3 linked regions of the Ruminococcus sp. HUN007 genome follow. The protein of the gene in region 1 interacts with the protein of each later gene in a pairwise test. Links are inferred from orthologs where the notes say so. Each region holds a gene or a part of one and is shown on either strand. Other genes may lie near its edges. The genes, in order: ftsZ, CC97_RS15535 and rlmN.

Region 1 (10,439 bases):
AGAAAATATCTTGTAAATGATATCGGAAGTCCGAGAAATGTTCTTTTCTTGTCTGTCCAGATAAAATCAATGTGTTTTTTACTCATTTTTGCTCCCCCTGTTTTACTGTTGATTCTATTTATAATTATAGAGTTTAAGAGTCCCATTGTCAACAAGAAATATTTACAAGGCTATTTTTGCAAGGGATTTTATGAAATTATTTTTCAGAAAATGGTTGACAAAATTTGTTTTATGTGTTATTATGGATTTACTGGATTTGCAAACCCATATCAATCAGTAATTTACAAGGAGATTTTAGAATGAACTGTAACATATTTACAAGTACTCTTGAGGAAAACCTGAGAGAATCAAAGGAGATCAGAGAAACACACGCTGTGCTCACCATGCACCGCAAAGGTGAAAAGGCGGCACCGGATGACACAAAAACCCGTCAGTTTATCAGGGAAACCAACATGAAATACTTCCGTATCGAATACGAAACACTGCTCGGAGACTTTGCAGTATTCGACCTGGGAAGTGAAGACCGGAACGGAACCGGTGCGATCATTCTGAAGGTGGCATCCCTCAGAAAAGTATACGAGGAAAAAGGCTGGGACGCGGTCATCAGCATCGCCGCCGAGAACATACGATACGCACAGTACATAAAAAGTTCTGCCGGCAGTATTACCGACTCGCTCTTTTCCTACGAAAAGATAAAGGACAGACTTATAATACGTCCTCTGAACCTTAAAAGCAACAGAACGAAACTTGAAGGCTGCGTCTACAGGACATTCGAGGACATTGCCCTTGTCCTGTATGCGATCGTTCTTGACGACAGTGAAAACGGTATTCTCAACACCATAAAAGTTCCGTATATCGTTTTCGAGGAGTGGGGTATCGACTTCGATGAGCTTCTGAAGATCACAATGAAAAACACAAGCAGCTATGCTTTGCCGAGACTGTACACAAACATTTTCGACATTGAACGCACTCCGGAACCGGAAAGCGCTTTCATGTCAAAGGACTTTAAAACCCGCAGGCTAAAGCCGGACAATACGGCACTTGTCACCACAAGCAGAAAGACCAACGGAGCAATTGCAATGTTCTATCCGGGTGTGAAGGAAAAACTGGCGGAAATGTTTGATGACAGCTTCTATGTTGCATTTACCAGCATACATGAAGCGATGATCCACAAAAAGGGCTCAATAGATCCTGCAAGCATAAAACGCAATGTAACTGAGACAAACAGGATCTTCGGTCCGGAGGATACTCTTTCTGACAGTGTATTTTTCTTTGACAGAAAATCCGGATCATTTGCAGCGGTCGTCTGATAAGCCTGCGGGATCATGACCTGATCAGTGTTCCCCTTATTTTACGTGAATTTTGACTTTTAGTTTGTTCGACAATATTTTTTTCACTGTGACAAGAAAAAGCCTGCGCAGCATATACTGTACGCAGGCTTGTTTTTTATTCCGGAAGTTCATAAAGAACTGTTTTTCCCGATGAAAGCGAAGCTTTTACATCGATTATTCTCTGGTTTTCCGAACCGCGGAACCGCAGTCTCAGGTTTTTCTGTTCCTCGATGAACTCACCGTCCACAAGGACGTCGATGTACGAAAGCAGCTCTGCGGTAACTTCGCATACTGCCCTGCCCTCACCTGTGAGTTCCGTGTCAAAGGTATAGCCTGAGTAAAACCAGATGTCCTTTTCAGGATAAGTCTCTCTGACCTTTTTTATAAAAGGGAGAAGCGCTCTCTGATTGACTTTTTCCATAGGCTCACCGCCGAGGACTGTAAGCCCTCTTATGTAATCAGGGGCAAGTGCTTCGGTTATCTCTCTTTCGACGGCTTCATCAAAAGGTGAACCGAAGTTAAAGTCCCAGGTCTCTTCATTGAAGCAGCCTTTACAGTGATGGGTACATCCGCTCACGAAAAGTGATACGCGGACGCCGATGCCGTCGGCAACGTCCCTTTTCTTCAGCATCGCGTAATTCATTACAGATGCAGCACTCTTTCCTTGATCTCTTTTGTCTTGCCCTGGTTCCAGAAGTTTTCACCAAGATATCCGCAGGTTCTTCTTGTAACTGTCATCAGTGCGTGATCCTTGTTGTGACACTGAGGACATTCCCACTGGTTCTCATCGTTTACGATGATCTCACCGTCATATCCGCAAACGTGGCAGAAATCTGACTTGGTATTGAACTCAGCGTACTGGATGTTGTCGTAGATAAACTTAACAAGATCCCTGAGAGCATCAAGGTTTCCTGTTATGTTCGGTATTTCAACATATGAGATACATCCGCCTGTGGATATGTTCTGGAACTGACTCTCAAATGTGAATTTGTCAAAGGCATCTATCTTTTCACGAACATCAACGTGATATGAGTTTGTGTAGTAGCCCTTGTCGGTAACGTCCTTTATTACACCGAAACGCTGTCTGTCGATCTTGGCAAAACGGTAGCACAGGCTTTCAGCCGGTGTGCCGTAGAGAGCAAAGCCGATGCCGGTCTTTTCCTTCCAGCGGTCTGTTGTTTCCTTCATGTGGTGCATTACACGGAGAGCGAATTCCGTGCCGGCAGGATCAGTGTGGCTTACACCCTTCATTAACTTAGTAAGCTCATAAAGTCCGATGTATCCGAGTGACATCGTTGAGTAGCCGCCGTGAAGAAGCTTGTCGATCTTTTCGCCCTTCTTCAGTCTTGCGATAGCGCCGTACTGCCAGTGGATAGGGCTTACGTCTGAAAGTGTACCTTCAAGTGCCTTGTGTCTGCACATGAGTGCTTCATAGCAGAGTTCAAGTCTTTCGTCGAAGATCTTCCAGAATTCTTCTTCGTTACCGCCTGAAACGATACCGATCTGCGGAAGGTTGATACTTACAACACCCTGGTTGAAGCGTCCCTCGAACTTGTAGTTTCCGTTTTCATCCTTCCACGGTGAAAGGAAGCTGCGGCATCCCATGCAGCTGAATACGTTGCCCTGATAGTTTTCACGCATCTTCTTTGCTGAAATGTAGTCAGGGTACATTCTCTTTGCTGAACATTTTACAGCGAGTTCAGTGAGATAATCATACTTTCCGCCCTTGAAGCAGTTGTTCTCGTCGAGAACGTAGATAAGTTTCGGGAATGCAGGTGTAGCATTTACGCCCGCTTCATTCTTGATGCCCTCGTATCTCTGGCGGAGGATCTCCTCGATGATCATTGCATTTTCATCTGCGTATTCATCGTTCTCGTCAACGTGAAGGAAAAGTGTTACAAACGGAGCCTGTCCGTTTGTAGTCATGAGAGTGTTGATCTGGTACTGGATAGTCTGAACACCGGACTTGAGTTCGTCGCGGAGTCTTAAGTCAACGACTTTCTTTATGGTTTCCTCATCGAGAGTGTCCTTAAATTCATTCAGCATGTCACGGAGATATTTGTCTCTGCTCTTTCTGAGGTATTTTCCGAGATGGATCATGTCAACGGACTGACCGCCGTACTGGTTACTTGCAACAGCGGAAATGATCTGTGTCATTACTGTACAGGCAACCTGAAAGCTCTTCGGTGATTCGATCATCTTTCCGTTCATGACTGTGCCGTTGTCGAGCATGTCGCCGATGTTAATAAGACAGCAGTTGAAAATCGGCTGAATGAAGTAGTCGGCATCATGGAAATGGAGGATGCCCTGGTCATGTGCCATGGAAACGCTTTCCGGAAGAAGCATTCTTCTGGTGAGATCGCGTGAAACTTCACCGGCGATATAGTCACGCTGTGTGGAAGCAAGAATAGTATTCTTGTTGGAGTTTTCCTCTGCAAGCTCCTTGTTTTCGTTCTTGATAAGCTTGAGGATAGACTCATCAGTTGTATTGGCTTTTCTCAGAAGAGCTCTCTGGTAACGGTATATGATATATTTTTTTGCAAGAGTGTACTTTCCCTGACGTACAAGTTCGCACTCGATCATATCCTGAATGTTCTCAACGTTCAGAATAGTTTTTTCTGCAAACTTTTCAATGTACTTTACAATGTCTTCGATGGAATTGCTGCCGATCTTTTCACGCTCAGGAACTTCAGCATTTGCTTTTTTAATCGCCCTTACGATCTTGCCCTGGTCGTAGTCAGTAACTCTTCCGTCTCTTTTCTGAACCTTCATAAACTGCACTGCTCCTCAATATATAGTGTCGTAATTGGTCAGTGGGTACAAGATATAGTGTACGCCTTGACCATGCGATTACTATCATACAATATCTTAAGAGTTTTGTCAAGGCCATTATGTTCCATTTGAATGCAGTATATGTCACTTTTGGTCGGAAGAAAATAGAAGGCAGAACCCTATACACATAAAAATCATAGCCTGTCATTCTGACAGGCTATGATTTTTTGGAAATATAAAATTTTAATGTCTTTTTTAGTGATTATGACGTGGAATTATATTGAACACTTATAAGAAAATTGCATTCATTACAATCCCTTAAAAGATGATCAGATTCCTTCTACTTCGGCAGCCTTTGCAAGTGCTGCAAGATCGCTCTTCCACTTTTCAGCATTGCTTCCGAGTGAAGATCCGTTTCCTGATTCATTCTTCTGGCCGTTGTTTTCCTTCTTGCCGCTGTTGGCTGACTCTACCTGTTTTGTAAGAGCCTCAAGGTCATCCATAGCCCAGTTGTTGCCGCCGGTTGCCGGCTTTTCCTGAGACTTGCCGTTACCGCTCTGTTCCCTTACTATGATCTTCGGAGCAGGATTGCTCTTGATATACTCGTCAAGTGACTTCTTGTCAAACATTGTCTTGCTGTAATCAGTGATTTTTTTGTCAGCCTCGCCGACTGTCTTGCTGAGGTTCTCTTCAGCCTTGCTGATAGCATCTGTAATGTTTTTAAGGTTTTCCTTGAGCTTGTCAAGATCATTCTTGAATGAAGATCTGATCTCTTCAGAGATCTTGTCAAGTCCTGAAGCCTTACTGCTTGCATTTACGCCGATCTCTTCAGCATCCTTTTCAGCTTTCTCAACGAGTTCCTTAGCTTTTTTGTCTGCGTCAGCGATCATTTTTTCGCTCTTTTCCTTAGCTTCCTTTTCAGCAGCTTCAGCCTTTTCCTTGGCTTCCTTTATTGTCTTGTCAGCTGTTTCTCTTGCTTCTTCAGCGAGCTTGTCAGCAGCTGTCTGAGCTTCTACTGTGATCTTCTTTGCAGTGTTCTGAGCTTCAATGAATACATTTCCGATATCAAATGAGCTCTTGAACTCAGGTTCTGCTGCAGGAGCTGATTTTGCATTCTTGAGCTTGTCATCAAGATCTGCGATCTCCTTTTCTTTCTTTGCAAGGCTTTCCTTGAGTTCTTCGATCTCTTTATCCTTTTCTGAAAGCTTTGTATTGAGTTCAGCAACTTCAGCGCTGTTGTCAGAAACAGCTGCCTTAACTGCATCGGCACTGATCGCAGGACGTCCTTCGGAACCTCTTTCAGCATCGTAAAGCATCTTTTCACTCTGACGTGCTTTCTTTTCTGACTGAAGAGCTTCTTCGAGTTTTCTAAGTGTGATTGTTGTTGAATTGAGCTTGTTGGTAAGTGTTTTTACTTCAGCTTCAAGTTCGGCTTCACGGCCGCTTCCTGATGATGAACCGCCGCTGCTCTTGGCTGCGGAAAGTGCTTCTTCAGCATCTCTTAATTTATCGTTAGCCTCTTCAAGCTGTGACTCAAGAGTCTTTACCTTTTCGTTAAGTCCTTTTATTTCTGCTGTAAGCTGGTTTGTATATTTATCAACGTCGTCTTTTACATAACCCTTCTGAAGACCGCTCGTTTCTCTTAAAATCCCTAATTCGTTCTTTTCGTCCATAATTCTTTTCCTCCTGAAATAAGACATACCAGATAGTTATCTGAACACACAATTCTTAATTTACTGATAAGTTTTTATGATACATCCGGGACATATCAATTTACTGTCAGTGTCTGTTTTAAAATCTGATTCTGGTATTTATATTATACCATATAATACGGTGATTTTACAACTACTAATTATTCCCAAGCTTTATTAATCATTATAGTTTATTTTACACAAAAAACACTTTCCAAATAATGCAAAACGCACGATTATACAATCGTGCGTCGGAGTAATGATATCAGTAATGATTATTTTTTATTGTCAAGTATCTTAAAGATAGCATCAAGGTCATCTTCATCTGAAGAAGCCTTCGGAGCCGGCTTGACTGGCTGCGGAATAACAGGAGGAACTTCCTCAGCGACCGGTGCTGCCTGTACCGGCTTGTCAGCTCTTGCGTTTATAACGCTCTTTGGTTCACCGAATCCTGCAGCAATTACTGTGATGGTCATTTCGTCCTGCATGTCTTCCTTGAATGCTGTACCAAAAATGAATTCAACATCATCAGCTGCAGTATCTGTGATCATCTTTGTAGCTGTATCAACGTCTTCTGCAAGAACATCTTCTGACATTACGATGTTGATGAGAAGTCTGTTAGCGCCTGAAATTGATGTTTCAAGAAGCGGGCTTGAGATAACTGCCTTTGCAGCATCTGTTGCCTTGTCCTTGCCTTCACCGTGGCCGATAGCCATGTGAGCATAGCCTGCACCCTTCATGATCGTTGAAACGTCAGCAAAGTCAAGGTTGATGAATCCGTCATCTGTGATGAGGTCTGAAATACTTCTTACACCTGTCTTTAATATGTCATCTGCAAGTGAGAATGATTCCTTCATTGTAAGCGGTTTGTCGAGGCCGCAGAGAAGCTTTTCGTTAGGGATAACAATAAGAGAATCAACATATTTTCTGAGCTCGGCAATGCCTCTTTCTGCCTGGAGCATTTTCTGTTCTCTTTCAAAAAGGAAAGGCTTTGTTACAACAGCAACAGTGAGTATGTCCATTTCCTTAGCGATCTGTGCAACTACCGGAGCAGCACCTGTACCTGTACCGCCGCCCATTCCGGCTGTTATGAATATCATGTCAGCATCTTTAAGTGCTGATGCGATCTCTTCCTTGTTTTCCTCAGCCGATCTTTCACCGACTTCAGGCTTGTTACCTGCACCTCTGCCGCGTGTAAGCTTTGAACCGATCTGGATCTTTGAAGTTGCCTTTGAGTTTCTGAGCGCTGCTGCATCTGTATTGACTGCAATGTACTCAATGTCTGAAATACCTGAATCAGCCATACAGTTGAGTGCGTTTCCGCCGCCGCCGCCAACGCCTATAACCTTTATGTTCACTTCCGGATCGTAAGCATCGCTTTCAAAAACAAAACCTGCCATTATAATACTCCTCTCGAATGATATCACAGTAAACACCAGAGTGTGCTTTAACTGTAATAATGATTTTTATCGCTTTACGCATCTGTAAAATACATGCGTCAAATGCGTACCGGGTTTAAGCACCCAATTAAAATTCAGTTTAAATTTCCAAGTTATAATAACCCCTGATAAACATGTACTATTAGTTTATCATATTTTCATTATGATTTCAAGTAATATTTAAAAAAAACATAGATCACCATCCGGCCTGCGGTTCCGCATCGACAGGAGGAACATCTTCAGGAACTGAAGTTACTTCTTCATCTTCCTCCTCAGAAGCTTCGTCCGCTTCCGCCTCATCCGGGATCACACCGTTACCGTCAGGATCTCCGGCTGCTTCCGTACCCGGAAGTTCCGGCCTTTTCGGGATCATGGAATTTATGCTTCCGTTCACTCTCCTGTACTCTTCGTCGGAAACATATGAATATCCGAGAGAGTTTCTGTATATCAGATAACCGCTCTTGTTTTCCCTGATTTCTTCTGTGACGATCTTGTAGGCGTACTGAAGCTTGTACTCAACGTCAACAGGTTTTTTCGATTTTTATTTTTATCCTGTTGTCGTAATTAAGAACAATATCATACTTGTCACTCAGATCGATACCGACAATATTCTTTATTCCCTGCGAACTGATTTCATCAAGAATGGTCTTTAAAGCTTCGTCCTTATCCTTGTCCTTTGACTTCATGAAGGTCTTTTCGGTGTTTTTTTTCCGGATCAAAACCTTTCACGACTATAAGATTTTCATCTTCAGTTTCTTCAGAATGACCGATTATTCTCCAGTTTTCACTGACTGTCATGTAGCCGCCCCTGCATTCAACGTATGCTGCAGGCACACTCGGAACAACTTCTATTTCAACTGTATTCGGAAAATTCTTCTTTATTTTCACATCGTCGATGCACAGGAGATCGCCGAGCATTTTTTCTCTGATCTTTTCCGTGTCCATGCGGACCAGGTTTTCACCGCCGGTAAGTCCGGAGCTTTTCATTATATCTTCTTCAGAATATATCATTGTTCCGGAGCCGCTTACATTTATAGTGATGTTATGAACGTTAAAGGCAAATGTAACTGACAGTACCGCAGCTATCATCAGTGAAAGCACTATGACCAGAATATAGTATCCGGTCATATTGTTTCTTCTTCGTCTGTCACGTTTAAAATGATTATTGGTTTCCAGATTTACTTTTTTTACGTCCTGCATTTTTCAGACCTTTCAGTCAGGGAAAAGCTGAACAGCATTCCCCGGATCATGATTTCTTTACAACACTGTCTATAGTCTGCCAGATCTTTTCTGATGTATCGTCGATCCAGAGTCCGCGTGAGCATTCTGACATTTCTCTTACACGCGCCGGATCGTTGTAAAGATCTTCAATTATTTTTATAACTTCATCGCATCTGACATTTTTCTGCTCAATAACGACTGCAGCACCGGCTTTGCCGAGAACATTGGCATTATGGAACTGATGGTTTCCGGCAACTATAGGCGATGGTATAAGAATAGCCGGCTTTCCCATGGCTTCCAGTTCTGCGAGTGTCGTTGCACCCGAACGGCAGACAACAAGATCTGCAGCTGCCATACAGGTATCCATATCGTTTATGTATTCAGTGATCCTCGTCCTGTCAGACTTCATCGGAACACCGTATTTTTTCATTGCTGCAGGAAATGTATCCTTTCCCATTCCGCCGTAACCGTGAATGTGGTTTATCTTAAGATCATTTGCCCTTGTGTACTTTATGACCTCAGCCATAGTTTCGTTGATACATCCGGCACCGAGACTGCCTCCGAAGGAAAGAACTGTAAAACTGTCGTCAAAACCGAGTTCCTTTCTTGCCTCTTCCTTCGTCTTGTCGAACAGTTCAGCACGGACCGGAAGTCCGGTAACCGTATAGTCAATATCTGTTCCCAGATAATCCAGAGCTTCCTTTACAGTAAGCATGACTTTGTCAACTTTTTTGGTAAGTATCCTTGTGGTCACTCCCGGGTATGCATTCTGCTCATGGATAACTGTCGGTATTCCGAGCTTTGCCGCCTGATGGACTACAGGACCGCTTACATATCCGCCCGTTCCTATGACAACATCCGGACGGAATTCCTTTATTATCTGTTTAGCCCTCGGCATTGCTGTAACAAGATATGCAGCTGCCTCGGCATTTCTTCTGATATTTTCAAGCGAGATCTTTCTCTGGAATCCCCTTACTTTGATAGGAGCAAAATCATAACCAGCTTCAGGTATGAGTCTTGCCTCCATTCCAAACGGAGTTCCGGCGAAAAGAAACTGTGAGTCAGGTTCATGTTCCTTTATTATTGAAGCGATGGCAAGAGCCGGGTTGATGTGCCCGCCGGTGCCGCCGCCTGTGATAAGCGCTCTCATTTACTGTACACCTTTCGTTGATTTATTTTGATGATACTCTTCCGGTGCGTTTTTTCGGCGCTTTAGGAACGCCGGCTCTCTTCACGGAAGTTTCCTCATCCGGAGAATCGGAAATATGCCGCGATATATTCAGCACGATCCCGACTTCGCCGAGAAGCATCATGAGCGAAGTTCCGCCGTAGCTGAAAAACGGAAGACTGATACCGGTATTAGGTATGAGGTTACTTACAACGGCAATATTAAGAAATGCCTGGAAACCTACCTGAAGTGTAATACCGATGCATACGAGCATTCCGAACTTGTCAGGAGACTTTGAAGCAATGTAGAAGCCTCTGAAAACAAAGAATGCAAAAAGGAGAATAACTGTAACAGCACCGACAAATCCAAGTTCCTCACATACTATTGAGAAAACGAAGTCGTTTTTTGACTCAGGCAGGTACTGAAATTTCTGTCTTGAATTACCGAGTCCCATGCCGAAAAATCCGCCTGATCCGATGGCAACAAGAGACTGATATGTCTGCCATGTAACACCGGTAATATCGGAAAACGGATCGAGCCATGCCTGAAAACGGTTGTAGAAGTAAGTGAAACCTTCAACATACATTTTCCATAAAACAGCGCCCGTGATAACAGCAGCACTGCCCGCACCGATAAGCGCGAGATGAATGTGCCTTATACCGCCTACATAAATCAGTGAAAAACAGATCAGGCATATAAGGATCGAACATGAAAGATGCGGCTGAACCATGAGAAGGATAATTACCGGCGCAAGAAGAAACAGATAAGGCAGAAGTCCTTTCAGTTTTTTCAGCCTTTTAGGATTGTTTACAATAAG
Region 2 (10,405 bases), 1.4 Mb from region 1 along the record:
AGGCTAAGCGCGAAGCTGAAAAGGCTGAAAGAGAAGCTAAGGAAGCTGAACTCAAGGCTGAACGTGAAGCTAAGAAGGCAGCAGAAGATGCTAAGACTGAAGAAGAAAAGAAAGCTGAAAGAGAAGCTAAGAAGGCTGAAAGAGAAGCCAAGGAAGCTGAACTGAAGGCTGAACGTGAAGCTAAGAAGGCTGAAAGAGAAGCTAAGGAAGCTGAAAAGAGAGCTGAAAGAGAAGCCAAGAAGGCTGAAAGAGAAGCTAAGGAAGCTGAAAAGAGAGCTGAAAGAGAAGCCAAGAAGGCTGAAGAAGACGCTAAGCGCGAAGCTGAAAAGGCAGAACGTGAAGCTAACAAGCCTGTACCTCCTGTACCTCCGGTACTCGAAGACGGTGAAAAGCCTGAACCTCCAAAGCCTGACAAGCTCGCTCACTGCCACAAGATCGACGATCTTATTGACCTTGCAGTTGACCAGGTAACAGCAGCTACTGAAGACCTCAGCGACGAAGAGATCGTTGACATCACATCTATCGCTGTTCCGCTTATCAGAAACATGGAAAAGCCACAGATCAAGGCTCTTGTAAAGGACGTTCTTGCTGACGGCGTTATCGATGCAAATGACCTTGTTACAATCAAGGGCTTACTTGCAAAGACAGTTTCTGCAGAAACTGAAACAGCAGCAGTTATAACAGAAGAATAATTCATCTGTTTCTCATGCAATGGAATTCGGACATTGCATTCCGGTATCCCGGATGGGATATTATTTAAATAAAAGTGTGTATAATTTGACCGTGTTAAAGCATAAAATATAATAACCGTAAACCACAGTGCATTTTCTTTCTCTGCTGCACTGTGGTTTCTTTTTTTATCTGTATATTTATGCATAAAAATGCCCAATCCAAAGGCATAAAAATTAGCAAAAAAATTTCACTAAGGGTCTATGCAACTCCGGAAAAATATATTATAATAATTATGTAGGCTTTTTTGGCCTTCATATTTTTTTACATTTTATCAGAAAGGAAATATGCCAGATGAACAGAGTAAAGGTAGTAATATGCGGCAGAGAGTATACTATCCGCACCGATGAGGAACCAACCTATGTTTACAACCTTGCAAGAAAGCTTGAAAAGAATATTGCAGAACTCGTAGGCATAAATGTAAACCAGTCGGTCTACTCCGCATCTGTTATGATAGCACTTTCAACTCTCGACGAAATGAACCACTGCAACGAGGACAACGACAATCTTCGCCTGCAGCTCAAGGACTATGCAGATGAAGCGTCAAGGGCACGCCTTGAACGTGACAGTGCACTGCGCGAAGTTGAACTGCTTAAAAACAGGATAGCAGAACTCGAGAAAAAATCCGGAAAATAAGGTTTTGAAATTATGGAATTACTTGCTCCGGCGGGAAATACAGAATCACTTGTCGCCGCACTTCGCTGCGGTGCTGATGCCGTATACATCGGCGGAAAAAGTTTTTCCGCAAGACAGAACGCCTCAAACTTTGATACTGCAGAAATAAAGGAAGCAGCCCGTCTGTGCCACCGGTACGGCGCGGCGCTTCATATTGCTGTAAACACAGTTATTACAGACAGCCAGACGGATGATTTCATCCGCGAGATCAGAAAATACGCAGAGTTTTCACCTGATGCATTCATTGTGCAGGATCCCGGTGCAGCATATATCATCAGAAACACCGTACCTGACATTCCACTGCATGCATCCACCCAGATGACTGTCCATACACCCGGAGGCGCGGAATTTGCAAAAGGCCTTGGATTTTCAAGAGTAGTCATATCAAGAGAAGCAAGCAGACAGATGATATCCGAAATAACATCGGCAGGACTTGAAACAGAGATCTTCGTTCACGGAGCTCTGTGCATGTCGGTCTCAGGCCAGTGCTACATGTCCGCGATGATAGGCTCAAGGAGCGCAAACAGAGGCTTGTGCGCACAGAGCTGCCGTCTTCCGTTTTCACCTGTCGGACATCCTGACGAGCATTGCCTCTCACTGAAGGATCTTTCTCTTATCGGACACATCGGCGAGATAAAAGCTCTCGGTGTGACCTCCTTAAAGATAGAAGGCAGAATGAAACGCCCTGAATATGTTGCTGCTGCCGTGACCGCATACAGAACTGCGATCGACGGCGGAAGTCCGGACACCGAAATGCTGAAAGCTGTTTTTTCACGGAACGGTTTCACAGACGGTTACTTCACCGGAAACAGAAAAAACATGTTCGGTATGCGTGACAGGGATGATGTTATGTCATCTTCGGAAGTTCTGCCTGATCTGCGTCAGCTTTACAGAAAGGAACGCAAAGTATCCGTTCTGGATTTTGACGTAACTGTCAGAAAGGACAGTCCGGTAACAATAACCGCATCAGACAGCGATGGTTTTTCATGTACGGTCACAGGTGCAGAACCTGAAGCAGCCGTAAACAGAGCAGTCACCGCAGAAGATATAAGCAGACAGCTTACAAAGCTCGGCGACACCATCTACAGCTGCGGCAGAAACAGCATAAATGCCGGAGAAGGACTTTCCGTTCCGGCATCATCTCTCAACCAGCTGAGACGTGAAGCAGTTGAAAAACTGTACAGTATGCGCGAAGAAAGAAAGCCTTATCAGACGTACAGCACACTGAGCAGCGGAAAAAACGCGGAAGAAAAAAGAAAGCCGTGCACATCACCGCCTGCCGTAAGGGTGCGTCTTGAAAAAGCATCCGCAGTGATATCTCATGATCTGACAGCTGCAGAATATATCATACTTCCTCTCAGAGAAATAATAAGCGCTGATATTCCCGGAACTGTAAAGGAAAAGATCATTGCAGAACCGCCGCGCTTCATTTATGACGAAGAGAAACTGAAAAAAGAACTGAAGTACATTCTGGATCACGGATTCAGACATCTCATGTGTTCAAACGCTGCATATTTAAAAACGGGCAGAGAGCTTGGTTTCGTCCTTCACGGCGATTTTGGTCTCAATGTTACCAACCGGTTTTCAGCCGAAGAACTTGCCGGATACGGACTGAAAGACATCACACTTTCCTTTGAACTCAAATCAGTTCAGGCCGGAAATATATCGTGTTCATCTGAAACAGGCATTATCGCATACGGAAAAGTTCCGCTCATGCTCACCGCTAACTGTCCGGTCAGAAATTCTGTAGGATGCGGCAGATGCCGTCATTCAATAACAGACCGTACCGGAAGACGTTTCAGAGTAATGTGCAGTGAAGGATATGCTGAGATTTTCAATTCAGAAGCAATATATCTTGCAGACAAACCTGAAGCTTATGAAAAACTGGACTTTATAACACTTTTCTTTACTGACGAAAGCGAAAAAGAAATAAAAAAGATATTTACTGATTACGCGGAAGGATCCCAGGCAGCCCCTCAGGGTATCACCAGAGGACTTTACTTCCGCGGAATAAAATAAAGGATGATCTGACCGGAGAATGAAAGGTCCGCCATTCCCCTGTCCGGCAGGGATCTCCTGAAAATTTTCAGAAAGGATATACGAGTTAATGAAAATGACAAAAAAAGGTTTTGTATTTCTCATTCTTATTGTAAGTGCCCTGATCGTAGGCGCATATGTCGGCGAACACACAAGCAGCGGCATTCTCTCCTACACAGCATCATTCGGGTTCGGACATGATGTTCCGATAACCCTTAACCTTATTATCATTACCCTCTCAATAGGATTTACATTCAACATCAGTATCGCTCAGATCTTATGTCTCATAGGTTCTGTAGCAGTCTACGCAGTTTTTTCAAAATTTATCGACTGATCACACTCTGTTGTCACAGCACTATATTATTTAAAAAATCAAAAAATATCCACACACAAGATTTATCTGCTTAAGTTCAAGAGGAGAATGATAGATGTTTACAAAAGACATTGGTATAGATCTGGGCACTGCCAATACACTTATATACATTAAAGGCAAAGGCATAATCATACGTGAACCTTCTGTCGTTGCCGTAAATACAAAAGATGAAAGCGCAAGCTATGTAGGAAGGGAAGCCAAGGAGGTAATAGGTAAAACGCCTGGTTCCATCGTCGCTGTAAGGCCGCTGAAAAACGGTGTAATAGCTGACTTTGACATTACCACCACCATGCTTGCACAGTTTATAAAAAAAGCACTCAGGGGAAAACCGTTTTCAAAAGCAAGAGTTACAATATGCATCCCGTCCGGTGTAACTCCGGTCGAAAGACGAGCAGTAAAAGATGCTGCCGAACTTGCAGGTGCAAAAAAAGTTTACATAATAGAAGAACCGATGGCCGCTGCTATCGGCGCCGGTCTTCCGGTGTCAGATCCGGTTGGCAACATGATAGTTGACATCGGCGGCGGAACGAGTGAGGTCGCAGTTATCTCAATGGGCGGCATAGTAACTTCACGTTCCATAAGAATCGCCGGTGACGAACTTGACAACGCCATCGTCGGATACATAAGAAGAAAATTCAACATGCTCATAGGCGAAAGAACAGCTGAGGAGATCAAGCTTAACATCGGTTCTGCTTTTGCCGGTGATGCAGTTGAAAAAATGACAATCAGGGGACGCAACCTTATCAACGGACTCCCTGAAAATATAACCGTTACCTCAGATGATATCAGAGAAGCACTTTCGGATCCGCTTTCAAAGATAATAGACGCTATTAAGGTCACACTTGAAAAGACACCTCCGGAGCTTGCGGCTGACATCATCGAACAGGGCATAACGCTCTGCGGGGGCGGCGCGCTCTTAAAGGGACTTGATACCCTTATAAACAGTGAAACAGGCATGCCTGTCTACATCGCTGAATATCCGCTGGACTGTGTTGCCGAGGGCACAGGAAGAGTTATTGAAAACTACCAGAAGTATGAGGACGCGCTCAGCGAATACGGACCAAAATACTATTGATCGGAGTAAAAAATGCGTGATTTTTTCAGAAGCATTAAGTTCAAACTGATTTTGTGTATTATTGCACTTGCAATAGGCATAATGCTTTATGCCCTTTCACAGGCCGGCTATTCTGTAGGAAGCTCAAAAGCTGTAAACACGCTGGCCATGCCGTTCCGTTACGCTTCAACAGCAGTATACAACGGACTTGACAAGGGTGTATCATACATCTTCAGTTCAAAGAAGTACTATGAGGAAAATCTTGAATTGCAGGATGAAATAAACCGTCTCAGAAACGAACTGGTTGACTATGAAAATACCAGAGCAGAACTCAACGAACTAAAAAAATTTATGGGCATAAAGGAGAGACACTCAGACTATGTGCTCTCTCCTCCGTGCCGTGTACTTTCCTACAGCGCAAACGACCCGTTCTGTTCATTTATGATCGACAAGGGCAGCCGTGACGGAATATCTGTCGGCGACCCTGTAGTCACATCAGCAGGACTTGTCGGTGCCGTATCTGAATTATCAGAAAAATACTGCACAGTAAAGACTATTCTCTCACCGGAGCTCTCCGTGGGAATCAAGGTACAGAACAAGGGTGACACCGGCATACTTGAAGGCAACATAAAATATGCCGTTGACGGACTCAGCCAGATAATCTATCTTCCGAAGGACACAAAGATCAAAGCCGGCGATACAATAATCACAACCGGCACAAGCGGTCTTTTCCCTGCCGGATACCTTGTAGGCACCGTAAAGGAAACAGATGCTGCGGACAGCGGTATATCATTCTACGCCTCTGTAATACCTTTTGCTGACGTAAGAAAGCTTTCAAGCGTTATGGTCGTAACAGATTTTGAAGGCAAGGGTGAATCAGAAGATGACTACAAAAATGCCGGAGAAAATACAGAGGGCGGAGAAGCTGTAACGGAAGCAGCAGTTCCTCAGAAAAAAGGTGAATCAGATGGGAATTAGGATGATATCCTCCAGAAAAAAGCGCAGGTATGCTGTTGTCCGCTGGCTGGTATTTTCCGTAATAATCTGGTTTGCCTTCATTTTCATGACCACCGGCAGTTACATTAAGCCTAACATACTTATTCCGCTTGCGCTGTGTATCTCGATGGACGAAGATGCTCTTGTGAGCGCAGTTATCGGCTTTGTATGCGGATTTCTGAGCGATCTTGCAATGGGTGACCTTATAGGTTCAGGCGCGATAATACTGATTTTCGGATGTGTCTGCACATCACTGCTTTTCACACGTCTGCTGAGGCAGCTTCTGCTCAATTTTTCAGTGATAATGATCCTCTACTCAGCGATCCATTTTTCAATAAAATACTTCTTCTCCTACATGATCTGGGGTTACGACAACGAACTGATACTTCTGCTCGAATACATCCTTCCGGAATTTATACTTACAGTGGTATCAATGGTAGTTGTCTACCCTGTCGTAAGGAAGCTGAGAAAACATCTTACTCTGAGAAAGAGATATGAGCCGGAGGATAATCAGGCTCTGATAAAGGACTGATCATATGAATGCTATCACAGAAAAAATAAGAGCCGCACTGATAATATGCGGAGTTCTTACAATATCTGCCGGTGCCGGAATAAAGCTCATGAAGCTGCAGATCGTTGATCAGGAAGTACGCATGACAGACAAGACAAATGTCTATACCGAGGAACAGACACTTCATGCAACACGCGGTGAAATAAAGGATGTACGCGGCGTTCCTATAGTGGAAAACAAGCTGGGTTTCAATGTAATTATTCAAAAATCAACATTTCCTGAAGACAACCGCAAAGCGAACGAAGTCATACTTAAAATCGCCGATTTTCTCACCCGTGAGGGCTACAGATATTACGATTCGCTTCCGATGACTACAGAAGCACCTTTTGAATTCACTACCGAAGATGAAGATGAACTCTCATACCTCAAATCCTCACTCGGAGTAAACGTCTATGCGACTGCTGAAAACTGCATGGACAAATTCATTGTCGACTACGATATAGACGAAAGCTATTCCGACGCTGAAAAAAGAATAATCGCCGGACTTCGGTACGAAATGAAGCGCCGCGACTTTTCGCTCAGCAACATCTTCACGCTCTGTGAAGACATAGACATAAGCGCCGTAACCAAGATAAAGGAAATGGGACCGGAGATTCCGGGCGTCGAAATACTCGAAGATGCCATAAGAACCAATCCTGTTGTTGACGTTATCCCTCATGAGATAGGAACAGTCGGACCGATCTACGCCGAGGAATATGAAGAGCTCAGAAACAAGGGTTATTTCATGAATGACTATGTGGGCAAAAGCGGCATAGAAAAAGGAATGGAAGATGTGCTCCGCGGCAAAAACGGAACATGTGAGATAACCGTGCAGAATAACGGTGTGATCTCATCGGAAGTTACCGAACCTGCCGTTCCGGGAAACACCGTGCATCTTACCATCGACTCAGGATTCCAGCGCGACGTTCAGAAAATACTCGAAGACTTCATGGTATGGCTCAACGAAAACGACGAGGAATGCTTCGGAATAAGCAAGGGTGCAATAGTCGTTCTTGATGCAAAGGACAATGACGTGCTTGCTCTTGCAACAGCACCTACATACAGGCTCGACGACTACATTGAAAACTACTCTGAGGTACTTAACCGTGAAGGCACTCCTCTTGTGGACCGTGCAACAGACGGTATCTACCGTCCGGGTTCGACATTCAAGACGGTAACTGCCACTGCAGGTCTGAACGAGGGTGTCGTTACTCCGAATACCACGTTCTACTGTAATACAGATTATCAGTTCTACGAAACTGTTGTAAGATGTACCGGCTGGCATCAGGACATCGCGGCAAGCGAAGCTATCAGAGTATCGTGTAACGTTTACTTCTACGAGCTTTCACGTCTTCTCGGTATCGACAAGATAATCGAATACGCTCACCTTTACGGTCTCGGCACACATCTCGGCCTTGAAAGCGGTGATTCCGAAGGCTACATTGCCGGACCGGAAACAAGCGCAATGCTCGGCGTTGAATGGTACTCAGGCGGTCTTCTTCAGGCAGCTATCGGTCAGGAGGAAACAAGAGTTACTCCGCTTCAGATGGCCGTGGCCGCTTCGACTATCGCCAACCGCGGCGTACGCTACAAACCGCACCTTGTGGACAGCATCTATGACTACAAGGGAAACAAGGTGGATGACGTTCCTCCGGAAGTTGCGGAAACAATAAAAACAAACTACGACTACGTTTACCCTACAATAATAAGCGGTATGATCGGAGCTTCGCACAACACACCGGAAGGTGAGTTCTCGCTCAACGATCTCGGTTACGACGTGGCTATCAAGACCGGTACTCCTCAGACCACTTCGAACGACCGCACAAGTACCGCAGTTATAGGCTTTGCGCCTGCCGATGATCCTGTAATTGCATTTTCTGCAATTATAGAAGATGGTAAAAATTCAAAATATCTGGTAAGAAAACTGATAGACTGCTATAACAGACATTATGGTAATACAATAAGCTGATTTCCCCGTCGATATTTCAGTTCGTTTTGTATCATTTAAACAATTGTCTTAAAATAAATCGTGTATAATAACAATTTTCAGTTTTGAATTCAAAATCACTTTGACAAAACCGGTATTTATGGTACAATAGAATATATATATAATGAAATGCTCATAACCGGCATAACCGGATGTACCGGATATGCCTGAGTATAATTAAACAAAAACAGGGCTTTCGGGGAAAAATCCATTCAGAAAGGATATGATCATCAATGACTATAGCATTAATAGCACATGACTCAAAAAAGGAACTTATGGTCCAGTTCTGTATCGCATACTGCGGTATACTCTCAAGGAACAACCTCTGTGCAACAGGCACAACAGGCAAGCTGGTAAGTGAATCTACCGGTCTTAACATAAAAAGATATTTAAGCGGCTCACAGGGCGGCGATCAGCAGATCTCATCAAGGATCTCATGCGGTGAAATAGACATTCTCCTGTTCTTCAGGGATCCTATCACACCAAAGGCAAACGAACCTAACGACATCGAGCTTCTCAGACTCTGTGACGTTCACAACGTTCCTGTTGCAACAAACATAGCAACAGCCGAAGCACTCATCCTCGCTCTTGAAAGAGGCGACCTTGACTGGCGTGCTTACGGTACACCTGAATTATAATACTGCAGCCTGATCAGACTGCAGATACTGCCGGAACTTTCCGGTATCAAAGGCACTGGTTTATTTATAAATCAGTGCTTCCATATTACCTCAAAAAGGAGTTTTTTAACAGATGGCTTTAATTGTTCAGAGACCGCTTGGTACAGCTGACGTAACACCTGCAGAGATCCACAAATGGTATACTGTTGAACAGGTATCCCGCAATACTGCGCGTACATTCGGTTTCAGGGAAATAAGATTTCCTACCTTCGAAAACACCGACCTTTTCCTGCGTTCAGTAGGAGAAACAACAGACGTTGTTCAGAAGGAAATGTACACCGTAATGGCTAAGGAAAGCAAGTTCACTCTCAGACCTGAAGGTACTGCCGGAACTATCCGTGCCGTAATGCAGAACGGTATGCTCAATGACGCTCTTCCGCAGAAGGTTTTCTATCTGACTTCATGTTTCAGGCACGAAAAGCCTCAGGCAGGAAGACTCAGAGAATTCCATCAGTTCGGTGCAGAAATGCTCGGAAGCGCATCCCCTGCTGCTGATGCTGAAATGATCTCAATGGCACATACCCTGCTTGAAACACTCGGCCTTAAGAACATTGAGCTCAACATAAACTCCATCGGCTGTCCGGTATGCCGTGCAAAATATCACACTGCTCTGAAGGAGTACTTCTCGGAAAAGAAGTCTGAGCTCTGTGAAACATGCCACAGCCGTCTTGAAAAGAACCCGATGCGTATCCTCGACTGCAAGAGTCCGATATGCTCAGGTATCGCCAAGGACGCTCCTCTTATTTTAGACTTCCTCTGCGAAGAATGCTCGGATCATTTCGAACAGCTCAAGGGACTTCTCGATGCTATGAAAATCAGCTACAGAGTAAACCCTAAGATTGTCCGCGGACTTGACTATTACACAAAAACTGTTTTTGAATTCATCACAACAGACATCGGTGCCCAGGGTACAGTCCTCGCAGGCGGAAGATACGACGGTCTTGTTGAACAGCTCGGCGGTGCCCACACTCCTGCTCTCGGTTTTGCAGCAGGTCTTGAACGACTCATACTCACAATGGAAAAACAGGGTGCGTCATTCATGGAACAGTCAAAGTGCGACCTTTACATCGCTCCGATGGGCAGTGCCGCAGTTAAGGAAGCCGCACGTCTTGCAGGTCTTGCAAGAGCTGAAGGCTTTACTGCTGAATACGACCTTATGAACAAGAGCGTAAAGGCTCAGATGAAATATGCCAACAAGCTCGGTGCTGCTTTTGTAATTGTTCTCGGTGACTCGGAACTTGAAAACAAGAGTGCAAAGCTTAAAAATATGGAAACCGGAGAAGAAACAGAGATCTCTCTCGGTGACTCATTTGCTGAAGACTTCTCT
Region 3 (10,393 bases), 200 kb from region 1 along the record:
ATTGATGCTGCGCGGCATCTTCGGATCATCATTCATCTGCATGAGTGCAACTGTCAGCGGATTATCCGTATCGAACGGCTTGATACCGGTAAGCATTTCATAAAGTATTATACCTGCCGAGTAAATATCACTTGCTCCGTCGGTCTGCTTGCCGCCTGCCTGTTCCGGACTAATATAGTGGACTGAACCGATAGTCTGTGCTGTTGCAGTTATGCCTATTTCATAAGTGAACTTGGCAATGCCGAAGTCCATGACTTTTATCGTTCCGTCCTCAAACATCATAATATTCTGAGGCTTGATGTCCCTGTGTATTATTCCCCTGTCATGAGCATGTCCGAGGGCACGGAGTATCTGGATAATAAAGTGTGATGCTTCCTTCCAGTCCAGTTTCTGCTGGGACTCCATATATTCCTTCAGAGTTATGCCGTCAATATATTCCATAACGATGAAACGCATCTCGTCATTGAATCCAACATCAAGCACCTTTACGATGTTCGGATGAGAAAGCATTGAAACAGCCTTGGATTCATTCTTGAAACGCTGCAGGAACTCATCGTTTTTTGTATATTCATTTTTAAGGATCTTTACAGCAACATCCCGGTTTTCCAGCCGGTCAAACGCTCTGTACACATCAGCCATTCCGCCGACACCGATACGTTTTTTAACTTCGTATCTGCCGTCGAGAATAACCCCGATATTCTTATCCATAAAGCTTATTTTCTCCTTCTTCTATGAAAGCTAAAGTTCCCAATCCTTAATAGCCTTAGCCTCTTCATACATCTGACAATAACTCTCATGCCTGCTTTCAGGTATCAGACCGTCTTTCACTGCCTGTATAACAGCGCACCCCTTTTCACAGGTGTGTGAGCAGTCACTGAAGCGACAGTTCCCTGAAAAGTCGGAAAACTCAGTAAAACATGAACTGAGCTCCTCCTTTTTTATTATTTCATACTTGTTTGTCTCAAAAGTCGAAAATCCCGGAGTGTCAGCAATGTAACCACCGCTCTCCAGCCTGTACAGCTGCGAATCTCTGGTGGTGTGTCTGCCTCGTCCGAGTTTTTTGCTTATCTCACCGGTCTTTATTTCAAGTGTACTGTCTATGGCATTCAGGAGAGTTGATTTTCCAACTCCGCTGTTACCTGTAAACGCACTTATTTTTCCGGCAAGCATCGATTTCAGTCTCTGTACTGTATCCGGATCGGAATAGTCTATGACAACGACATCAATTCCGACTCTGGTATAGACAGAAAAGATATTGTCAGATCTATCAAGATCTACTTTGGTTATTACCACAACAGGCTTTATATTCTTATACTCCGCAATGGCAATAAATTTATCAAGAAGTAAAAGATTCGGTGCCGGCTCACATACGCTCACTACAAAAATGAGCTGATCCATATTGGCCAGCGGCGGTCTTATAATGTGATTTCTGCGCGGCAGTATATCAGTAATGACTTTTTCATCTGAAAAAGTTACCCTGTCGCCCACACACGGGCTGCGGCCTTCTTTCCTGAATATTCCGCGCGGAACACATTCATAAATGCCATCAGGAGACTCTACGGTATAGAGTCCCCCGATGGACCTGATTATCAGTCCTGTTTTATCTGATGACATTTACTGTTCTCCGTCATTGCCGGCATCTTCTTCGCTGCCGTCAGATGGTTCCTGATTTTCCGGTTCTGAATCCTCCGGAGCAGCTGACGGTGATGGTGAAGGAGAAGGTGACGGTGATGGTGACGGTGATGGTGAAGGAGAAGGTGATGGTGATTCCTTCTGCTGATTTGCCTTGATACCGTCTACTTCCTTGAATGCCTTGTTGATATCTTCCGAAATAGTCTGTCTTGTTCTTGACTCGTCAAATGAGAACTGGTATCTTCCTATTTCAAATTCCTTGTTGTTGCCCTGGTTTACAAGATAAATTGTGATCTCCTTCTTTGCGCCTGAAGCACTGATCGCAATGTTCTTGCTTGAAGTGTACTTGGCATCAACGTCCCTGTGTTCGCTGTTGAGTGTACCGTCAACGAATACCTTGAATGCGAATGTACCGTATGCATCCTGAGGGAAGTTGATCGTGATCTCCTGAGTTGAAACTGCAGGAAGACCTGTACTTACGAAAACTGTTATCTGAGTGCCTGTTTCAACTACAGTATTTGGTGAGAAGTCCATACCTACTACTGTACCTTCAGGCATTTCTGAGTTTCTTGTTGCTGTCTTAACTACAAGGTCAAGGTCCTCGAGCATCTTCTTTGCTTCAGCTTCCTTTTTACCGTTGATATCAGGAAGCTTTACCTGTGTGGTCATCTTTCCTCGGCTGATGTAGATAAGAACTGTTGATCCTTCCTTGCATGCTGTGTTTGCTGCAGGTTCGGTCTTGATAACATAGCCTTCCTGAACTGTATCACTGTATACGAGTTTTACCTGTGATGAGAATTTCTTTTCTTCAAGAATTGCCTTCGCCTGTGATTCTGTAAATCCGTTGTCGAGAGCAGGTACATCGATCATCTTAGGTCCCTTGCTGAGAACTACGTGAATCTTGTGACCCGGCTTTACAACTGAATTCGGCTCAAGATCCTGTTCAAGGATCGTATTGACAGGCATCTGTGAGTAAACTGTATCCTTTACTTCAAAAACAAGATATTTGCTGTAAAGCTTCTTGGCATTTTCGTATTCCTGACCAACGAAGTTGTTTACTGTAAATTCCTTGAAATCTGATTCGCCGCCGAAGTAATTGAGCAGGAGACCAGCAAGGAAGATCGTCGCAATTATTATTACAACTATGACAATACCTGAAAGCATCGGTATGAAAAGTGATCTCTTTTCAACATATTCCTCCTCCACTACAGGTGTATCGGAATAGCTGTAAGGCATTTCAGCCGGTGCGTCACTGTAGAGACTGTCAGAACTTTTGTCAGATTCAAGAGACTTGAACGACCTTGTTGAATTAATATCGTTTGTCTGCTTATCTTTTTCCATAATATTACCTTTCTCCTCTTTACTGTATCCTGAACCTCGGCCCGGATTCAGTTTAAACTTTTCAATATCTGCGATCATTTCCTCGGCACTGGCGTAACGCCTGTCCGGATCCTTTTCGATCGCTTTCATTATAATATTCTCAAGCCCTTCAGGAACTTTCGGATTAACATCCGAAGGGCGCTTTGCCTTGGCCTGCATATGCATGAGCGCAACAGATATCGGGTTTTCATTGTCAAACGGCTTGATGCCGGTCAGCATTTCATAGAATACCACACCAGCCGAGTAAATGTCACTCCGCTCGTCTGTCTCGCCTCCGCGCGCCTGTTCAGGGCTTATGTAATGCACGGAACCGATAGCCTGCGCTGTAGTTGTGAGTCCTTCATCCTTTGCAAATTTTGCAATTCCGAAGTCCATGACTTTTATGTTGGCGTCTTCAAGCACCATTATATTCTGGGGCTTTATGTCCCTGTGGAAAATCCCCTTTGAATGTGCATGTCCGATCGCTCTGAGGATCTGCAGCATGAAATATGAAGCAGTCTGCCAGTCGAGCACCTTTTCGATCTCCATGTATTTTTTCAGAGTTATTCCCTCTATGTATTCCATGGCGATGTACTGGGTATCCGAATTGTTTCTGAATCCGACATCTATTATTTTCACTATGTTCGGATGAAACAGCTGGGCAATTGCAAGCGATTCATTCCTGAAACGTCTGAGGAACTCCTCATTTTCAGCATACTCTCTTTTCAGGATCTTTACTGCAACAATGGTCCCGTTATCGTCGAGTCTGTCCCTGGCTCTGTAAACGTTGGCCATGCCGCCGGATCCTATAAGTTTCTGAATCTCAAAACGTCCGTCGAGCTTTTTTCCAATATATTTATCCATGTATCAAACACTCCTGATCATATTTCTGGAAAACACTGACTGATTCCGTGATCCTGCACGGACCGGATTTTTATGTGAAGGCATTAGGAGTTTTCAGGATGCCGCCCGCACATTAACATAATCAGCGTTTACGCAGGATTTCCGTCTAATCATATTCGCTTCAGCTGTTTTCAGCCACGGCAAGCGTTATGTTATCCGGACCTCCTTTTTCAAGAGCCATATCCACAAGCTTCTTTGCTGCTTCTTCTATGTCACAGCCGGAAAGCACATTTTTTATCTCCTCGTCAGTACAGCAGCCGTGCAGGCCGTCAGTACATATGAGCAGCTTTGCTCCCTGAAGCTCTGTTTCAAAATAATCAACTTCGATCTCCCTGTCTACCCCGACTGCCCTTATGAGCATATTCTTCTTGGGGTGGTTGACCGTTTCCTCCTCAGTGATCTTTCCCTGATCCTTAAGGAGCTGTACAAATGAGTGATCCCTGGTTATCTGCTCCAGAGTATCGCCTCTGCAGAGATACGCTCTGCTGTCGCCGACATTTACAATGTGTACCGTGTCGGATTTTGCATCTATAAATGCAGCAACGCATGTTGACCCCATTCCTGATTTTTCAGGCTCTGCGTGGGATGTATTGAATATTACTGAATTAGCCACTGTAACTGTTGAGACCAGCAGATTTTTCAGGGTTTTGGACGCAAATGACCGGTCATATCCGGCAATAAACTTGCTTCTTACCACCTCTGACGCAATGGTACTGGCGTATTTTCCGTGGTTTTCCCCGCCCATACCGTCGCAGACTATTATCAGGGCCGCATCGTCGAATATTTCACAGACGACCATATCCTGATTTTTCATTTCTGCATAAGCCAATATCCGATTCACTGGCTATTTTCAATCATCTCACCCCTTGACCTTTCATATTCACGTCTGAGCTGACCGCATGCCGCCTCGATATCTGTGCCGAGCTTACGGCGCACAGTTGCGTTGACTCCGAGCTTTACCAGCTCGTTCCTGAACTTTTCAACATGTGATAAGGAAGAGGAATAGTCCCTTTCCTTAACATTGTTTACTCCGATAAGATTTATATGACTTATCATTCCGCTGAAAAGTGAAGCAAGCTTCTTTGCATCAGCGGATGAAGAGTTGACATTTTCAATGACAGCATATTCGAAGGTTATCCTTCGTCCTGTCTTTTCCGTATAGTATCTGCACGCTGACATGAGCGAAGCCAGATCATACTTTCTGTTCACAGGCATTATTCTGCTTCGTGAAACATCGTCAGGACTGTGAAGCGACACAGCAAGATTTATTGAAAGATCCTCACCGGCAAGGTCACGTATCCGCGGAACTATTCCGCAGGTCGACAGGGTAACATGTCTCATGCTGATCCCGTCGGACTCCGGTGCTGTAACAAGTCTGATGAACCGCAGAACATTGTCATAATTATCAAGCGGTTCTCCTATTCCCATAAGCACAACACGTGATATCTTTTTTCCGAGATCACGTTCGGCTTCGTACTTCTGGAGAAGTATTTCGGAAGCCGTAAGGTTTCTTACAAACCCGGCTATGGCTGAAGCACAGAAATCGCAGCCCATTTTACAGCCTATCTGCGTGGATACACATAGGGATAGTCCGAAGCTGTACTCCATCACTACAGACTCGACAATATTGCCGTCGTTAAGTCCATAAAGATATTTTACAGTATTATCTATAGCTGATTCAAGCTTTCGGACGATATTTAGGCGTTTTATACAAAACGTATCATTTAGTTTTAGTCTTAAACTGGCTGATAAGTTAGTCATTTCATCAAAACTGACCGCTTTTTTTATGTGCAGCCATTCATAGATCTGTCCGGCCCTGAATTTTTTCTCACCCAGTTCACCGGTGACTGTCTCTGTCAGCTCTGCAAGGCTCATGGAAAGTATGTCTTTTTTCTCTGCCATGATCATTTCCTTCTTATCTTTGAAATAAAGAAACCATCGCTGTCAGGACCTGAAGCACCAAGAACAGCCTTGTACCCGCCGAACGGTTCGCCGGCATCTTCAAGGAAGCTCACGCCCTCGTAGTCTTCATGCTCGCGAAGGAAACGGTCAATTATACCGTCATTTTCATTCCGGTTGAGCGTACATGTGGAATACACGAGCTCACCGCCTTTTCTGAGATAAGCTGCACCGTTGCAGAGGATCCTGTACTGAATATCATAAAGTTCCTCAAGATCACAGGTAAGCTTGTATCTTATTTCAGGCTTTTTTCCCATAACTCCGAATCCGGAGCACGGTACATCACACAGCACCTTGTCCGCCCCCTCAAGTGAAGGATCATATTCCAGTGCGTCATGAGTGAAAGCTGATATATTTCCGAGGTGAAGCCTTTCGGCACCGTCTTCAATGAGACGTACGCGGTGGCTGTACAGATCAAATGCGATCACCTTTCCCCCACCGTGCATCATTTCAGCCATGGTAAAAGACTTGCCTCCCGGTGCGGAACAGAGATCAAGGACCTTGTCTCCGGGTTCAGGTGCGAGCGCCGCACAGGCAAGCTGTGATGAAATATCCTGAACATGAAAATAGCCTTTTCTGAATGCGGGTGTATGCGTGAGCACGCCCGCTCCGACACTGTAGCAGTCAGGCAGAATATCTGACTTTACAGGATCTGTTTTCGACATCGCTTCCCTCAGCATCTTTTCATCCGCGACCGTACTGTTAAGACGTATGTAAACAGGAGGTTTTCCGGTAAGACGTTCAAGAAACGATTCGGTAAACTCTCTTCCGTAACCTGAGATCACCGCCGAGATTATATCCGGCGATACAGAGTAACGTACTGAAAGCGCCTCAAGTTCATCCCCGGGTTCCTTCACAGCAGACGGATCCCTGAGGTAGTTTCTCAGCACCGCATTGACAAATCCGGATGCGCTGGAAATACGGAAACCTCTTGTAAGTTTCACCGATTCATTAACAGCTGCATTGTCCGGCACACTGTCCATATATCTGATCTGGTATATCCCCGTCCTGAGTATATTCAGAACAGTAGGATCAAGCCTTTCCGGCCTTCTGGTGCTGAAGCACGATATTATGTGATCAAGAGTAATTTTTCTTTCAAGGACACCGTAATAAAGTGTAGTTATGAATTTTCTCTCCTGAAGCGTCATCTCGCCGGACGAGAGCACACTGTCAAGCAGAATGTTTGAGTAACTGTCTTCACTGAAAGTCTTTGAAAGAAGTTTTACCGTTTCTTTTCTGCAGTTTACCATACTATTCTCCGGTAGTGAATTTTATTCCTGCCTGAAGCTTGCTGCCTCTGAGATAATCAGCAGCCTTCATTCTTTTGCTTCCTTCAGGCTGTACTTCTGTAAATTCTATTACCCCGCCGTCTCCGCAGACCACAAGGAATTCAGAAGAAGTCCCGGTAACAGTACCCGGTTCACAGTCTGATTTTTTTCCGGTAAGCACTGAACGGAAGAACTTTATTCTCTTTCCTTCAAGAAAAGCATATCCGGTTATCGCCCTTACCGTATTGTGTATTTTACATGCCGGCTCTTTAAAATCAATAAGCGACATGTTTTTGGTTATCATAGGTGAGTATGTCGAAAGACTGTCGTCCTGAGGCGTACGTTCAAGAGTGCCGTTTTTAAGTGACGTGATGGTTTCTATAAGTGTTTCAGCACCGCATACGGCAAGTCTGTCGTGAAGTTCAGCGAATGTCTCGTTTTCGCCTACCGGTATTTCAGACTTTATGAGCATGTCTCCGGTGTCAAGTCCCCTGTCCATCATCATCGTGGTAACACCTGTCTTCTTTTCGCCGTTCAGGAGACACCACTGCATCGGAGCAGCACCTCTGTATTCCGGCAGCAGAGAACCGTGAACATTGATACATCCGTGTTTCGGAAGTGTAAGTATCGCCTCCGGAAGTATCTGGCCGTACGCTACTACAACTATAAGGTCAGGAGCGTTTTCCTTCAGTATGTTCAGCGCAGTTTCTGCATCTTCACCCTTTCTGAGTGAAAGCGGCTGATAAACAGGAATGTTCATTTCAAGAGCTGCTTCCTTGACCGGCGTAGGGATCATTTTATAGCCGCGGCCCTTCGGTTTGTCAGGCTGTGTGAAAACAGCTGTAACATTTTCACCTGCATTTACAAGAGCCTTCAGCGAAGGAACTGCAAAATCAGGCGTACCCATAAAAACTATATTCAAACTTATTCCTCCGGTTCAACAAACTCGTCAACAAGGTCAATGAATAATTTTCCGTCAAGATGATCTGTCTCGTGGCATGCACATCTGCAGAAAATGCCTTCAAGTCTCTTTTCGTAGTAGTTGCCGTTTCTGTCCTGTGCCCTGAGTGTGCAGCTGTACGGCCTTTTTACATATCCCCATACATCCGGGCAGGAAAGGCAGCCTTCAACGTCGCGCTGTTCTCCCTCAGGATCAAGTATTTCAGGATTGATAAGTTCTATGAGACCTTCGCCGACATCGATAACAGCGATTCTTCTGAGAATTCCCACCTGAGGAGCTGCAAGACCGTAGCCCTGTGCTTTGTAAAGGGTTTCTTTCATATCGTCAAGCAGTGTCCAGAGGCGTTCATCGAACTTTTCAACTGTTCTGCATTTTTTATAAAGTATATCATTTTCCTTTGTAACAATGTTTCTTAATGCCATGTTCTACCACCTTTTAAACTATGTCGCCGTTCATGTCAGCATAAATATTAACGTTCGAATATTCGCGGTATTCTGCAGTTTTCAGAAGTATCCTGCGAATAAAGCTTCTTGTTTCCTTGTTGTTTTTGCATTTAATGATCAGACGGTACCGGAACTTTCCGTTCAGTTTTGCAATGCCTGACTGAACAGGTCCCAGGACCCTGAGAGGAAATTTTATTTTTTCCTCAGCGATTATATCCTTTATTATCTTAAGTGTGACTGCTGCGGCCGCGGCTGCAGCTGCATCTGACACAGACGAAATACCGATAACGCAGATGTCACACACCGGAGGAAAGATAAGTGTTTTTCTTAATGCTATCTCTTCCTCGTAGAAACCAGTGTAATTCTGTGCGGCAGCAAGACCAAGAACATAATGATCAGGCATAAAGGTCTGAAGATAGGCCCTTCCTTTTTTTCCGCCGCGTCCGCTGCGTCCTGCCACCTGCGTGATCAGCGAAAATGTTCTTTCGTAGCTTCTGAAGTCACCTGAAAAAAGTGACTTGTCCGCAGAGACAACTCCGACAAGGGTAACGTCAGGGAAGTCGAGTCCCTTGCCTATCATTTGGGTACCTACCATTATGTCATACTTTTTCTCAGCAAAATCCTTAAAGTTTTTTTCGTATGCATAGCGTGAAAATGTGGTGTCTGCATCCATACGCAGGATACGTGCCCCAGGAAAAAGAGCTTCAAGCTGTTCTTCCATCTTCTGAGTGCCGAATCCTATCTGTCTGAACACCGTACCGCCGCATTCCGGACATTTTTCCGGAAGCTCTGCAATACTGCCGCAGTAATGACATACCAGCGAATCATTCGCTTTATGGTAAGTATACGGTATGCTGCAGTTCGGACAGTAAAGCGGTCTGCTGCATCCGGCGCATGATATTACAGTATGATAGCCCCTGCGGTTGAGTAAAAGTATCGTCTGTTCTCCTGCCTCAAGGTTATGCTTTATTTCGTGCACGAGAACTTCTGAAAACTCTCCGGTATTCCCGTTTGCCCTTTCCGCATTCATGTCGACTATTTCAACGTGCGGAAGTTCACTCTTGTTATAGCGCTCTTTGAGTTCGAGCAGTTCATACACGCCTTTGCGTGCATAGTAATAGCTCTCGACCGACGGTGTTGCCGATCCGAGCAGAAGAACTGCCCCGTGTGTTCTGCAGCGTTCCTTTGCAACGGCCGAAGTAGTGTAACGCGGAGCACTGTCTGATTTATAGGATCTTTCCCCTTCTTCGTCCATGATGATGAGTCCGATCCTTTCAAGAGGTGCAAACACTGCACTTCTTGTGCCTATAACTATTCTGGAAAGGCCTGCTTCAATACGTCTGTACTCCTCGAGACGCTGCCCGAGTGAAAGATTGCTGTGTATGACCGAAACGGTGCCGCCGAACAGCCTGCAGAAATTTTCAACTATCTGCGGTGTCAGCGAGATCTCCGGTATGAGAAGCATCGCGGTTTTACCGTCAGCAAGTGTTTTTTCTATGAGCTTTATGAACACGGATGTCTTTCCGCTGCCGGTAACACCGTGAAGCAGAAAGCAGTGCGGCTTTCCTTCATCAATAACTTCCGATACTCTTGCAAATACCCTGTTCTGTTCTTCGGAAAGGATGATCTTTCCCAGAGCATCCGGTTCGTATTTTTCTTCGCCCGGAAGACGGTAGTCAGGAACATCAAATTCCTCACACACACCGTTTTTAACAAGATTCTTTACAACCGCATCTGTAATTCCGCATATGTAGCAGACTTCCTTAACAGATGCCGAACCGTTTTCAGAAAGAAGCTTTATGACCTGTTTCTGTTTTGCAGTGGAACGAAACGCTGCCGGCTCATTTACGTAATTCTCCGTGAGTTTT

The links.
Region 2: the proteins of ftsZ (region 1) and CC97_RS15535 interact in binary tests that used the Escherichia coli proteins (3 or more experiments, as listed by UniProt). The link is inferred for Ruminococcus sp. HUN007 from one-to-one orthologs.
Region 3: the proteins of ftsZ (region 1) and rlmN interact in binary tests that used the Escherichia coli proteins (3 or more experiments, as listed by UniProt). The link is inferred for Ruminococcus sp. HUN007 from one-to-one orthologs.

Annotation. Positions count from the first base shown.
Region 1 is NZ_JOOA01000002.1:1,251,184-1,261,622, forward strand. The notes cover bases 5,133-8,030. They hold ftsZ (cell division protein FtsZ), read right to left. Parts: upstream 7,195-8,030; coding sequence 6,070-7,194; downstream 5,133-6,069. Other genes in these bases: CC97_RS09575 (hypothetical protein), read right to left, coding at 5,133-5,776; CC97_RS20150 (hypothetical protein), read right to left, coding at 7,430-7,627; CC97_RS20155 (hypothetical protein), read right to left, coding at 7,755-7,919; CC97_RS09585 (FtsQ-type POTRA domain-containing protein), read right to left, coding at 7,897-8,030. Also shown: CC97_RS09550 (PH domain-containing protein), read right to left, coding at 1-86; CC97_RS09560 (DUF5688 family protein), read left to right, coding at 300-1,310; nrdG (anaerobic ribonucleoside-triphosphate reductase activating protein), read right to left, coding at 1,447-1,974; nrdD (anaerobic ribonucleoside-triphosphate reductase), read right to left, coding at 1,974-4,103; more of CC97_RS09575, read right to left, coding at 4,433-5,132; more of CC97_RS09585, read right to left, coding at 8,031-8,433; murG (undecaprenyldiphospho-muramoylpentapeptide beta-N-acetylglucosaminyltransferase), read right to left, coding at 8,480-9,604; putative lipid II flippase FtsW, read right to left, coding at 9,627-10,439. UniProt on the Escherichia coli protein: Essential cell division protein that forms a contractile ring structure (Z ring) at the future cell division site. The regulation of the ring assembly controls the timing and the location of cell division.
Region 2 is NZ_JOOA01000002.1:2,610,422-2,620,826, reverse strand. Bases 3,016-5,879 are described here. They hold CC97_RS15535 (rod shape-determining protein), read left to right. Parts: upstream 3,016-3,869; coding sequence 3,870-4,889; downstream 4,890-5,879. Other genes in these bases: mreD (rod shape-determining protein MreD), read left to right, coding at 5,836-5,879; mreC (rod shape-determining protein MreC), read left to right, coding at 4,902-5,846; CC97_RS15540 (DUF4321 domain-containing protein), read left to right, coding at 3,512-3,775; CC97_RS15545 (U32 family peptidase), read left to right, coding at 3,016-3,423. Outside these bases: CC97_RS19130 (hypothetical protein), read left to right, coding at 1-692; CC97_RS15550 (cell division protein ZapA), read left to right, coding at 1,024-1,365; more of CC97_RS15545, read left to right, coding at 1,378-3,015; more of mreD, read left to right, coding at 5,880-6,396; CC97_RS15520 (penicillin-binding transpeptidase domain-containing protein), read left to right, coding at 6,401-8,383; CC97_RS15515 (methylglyoxal synthase), read left to right, coding at 8,635-9,039; hisS (histidine--tRNA ligase), read left to right, coding at 9,152-10,405. UniProt on the Escherichia coli protein: Forms membrane-associated dynamic filaments that are essential for cell shape determination. Acts by regulating cell wall synthesis and cell elongation, and thus cell shape.
Region 3 is NZ_JOOA01000002.1:1,449,331-1,459,723, forward strand. The notes cover bases 3,765-6,616. They hold rlmN (23S rRNA (adenine(2503)-C(2))-methyltransferase RlmN), read right to left. Parts: upstream 5,797-6,616; coding sequence 4,732-5,796; downstream 3,765-4,731. Other genes in these bases: pknB (Stk1 family PASTA domain-containing Ser/Thr kinase), read right to left, coding at 3,765-3,855; CC97_RS10520 (Stp1/IreP family PP2C-type Ser/Thr phosphatase), read right to left, coding at 4,016-4,723; rsmB (16S rRNA (cytosine(967)-C(5))-methyltransferase RsmB), read right to left, coding at 5,799-6,616. In the rest of the region: pknB (Stk1 family PASTA domain-containing Ser/Thr kinase), read right to left, coding at 1-708; rsgA (ribosome small subunit-dependent GTPase A), read right to left, coding at 739-1,614; more of pknB, read right to left, coding at 1,615-3,764; more of rsmB, read right to left, coding at 6,617-7,103; fmt (methionyl-tRNA formyltransferase), read right to left, coding at 7,105-8,043; def (peptide deformylase), read right to left, coding at 8,046-8,504; priA (primosomal protein N'), read right to left, coding at 8,518-10,393.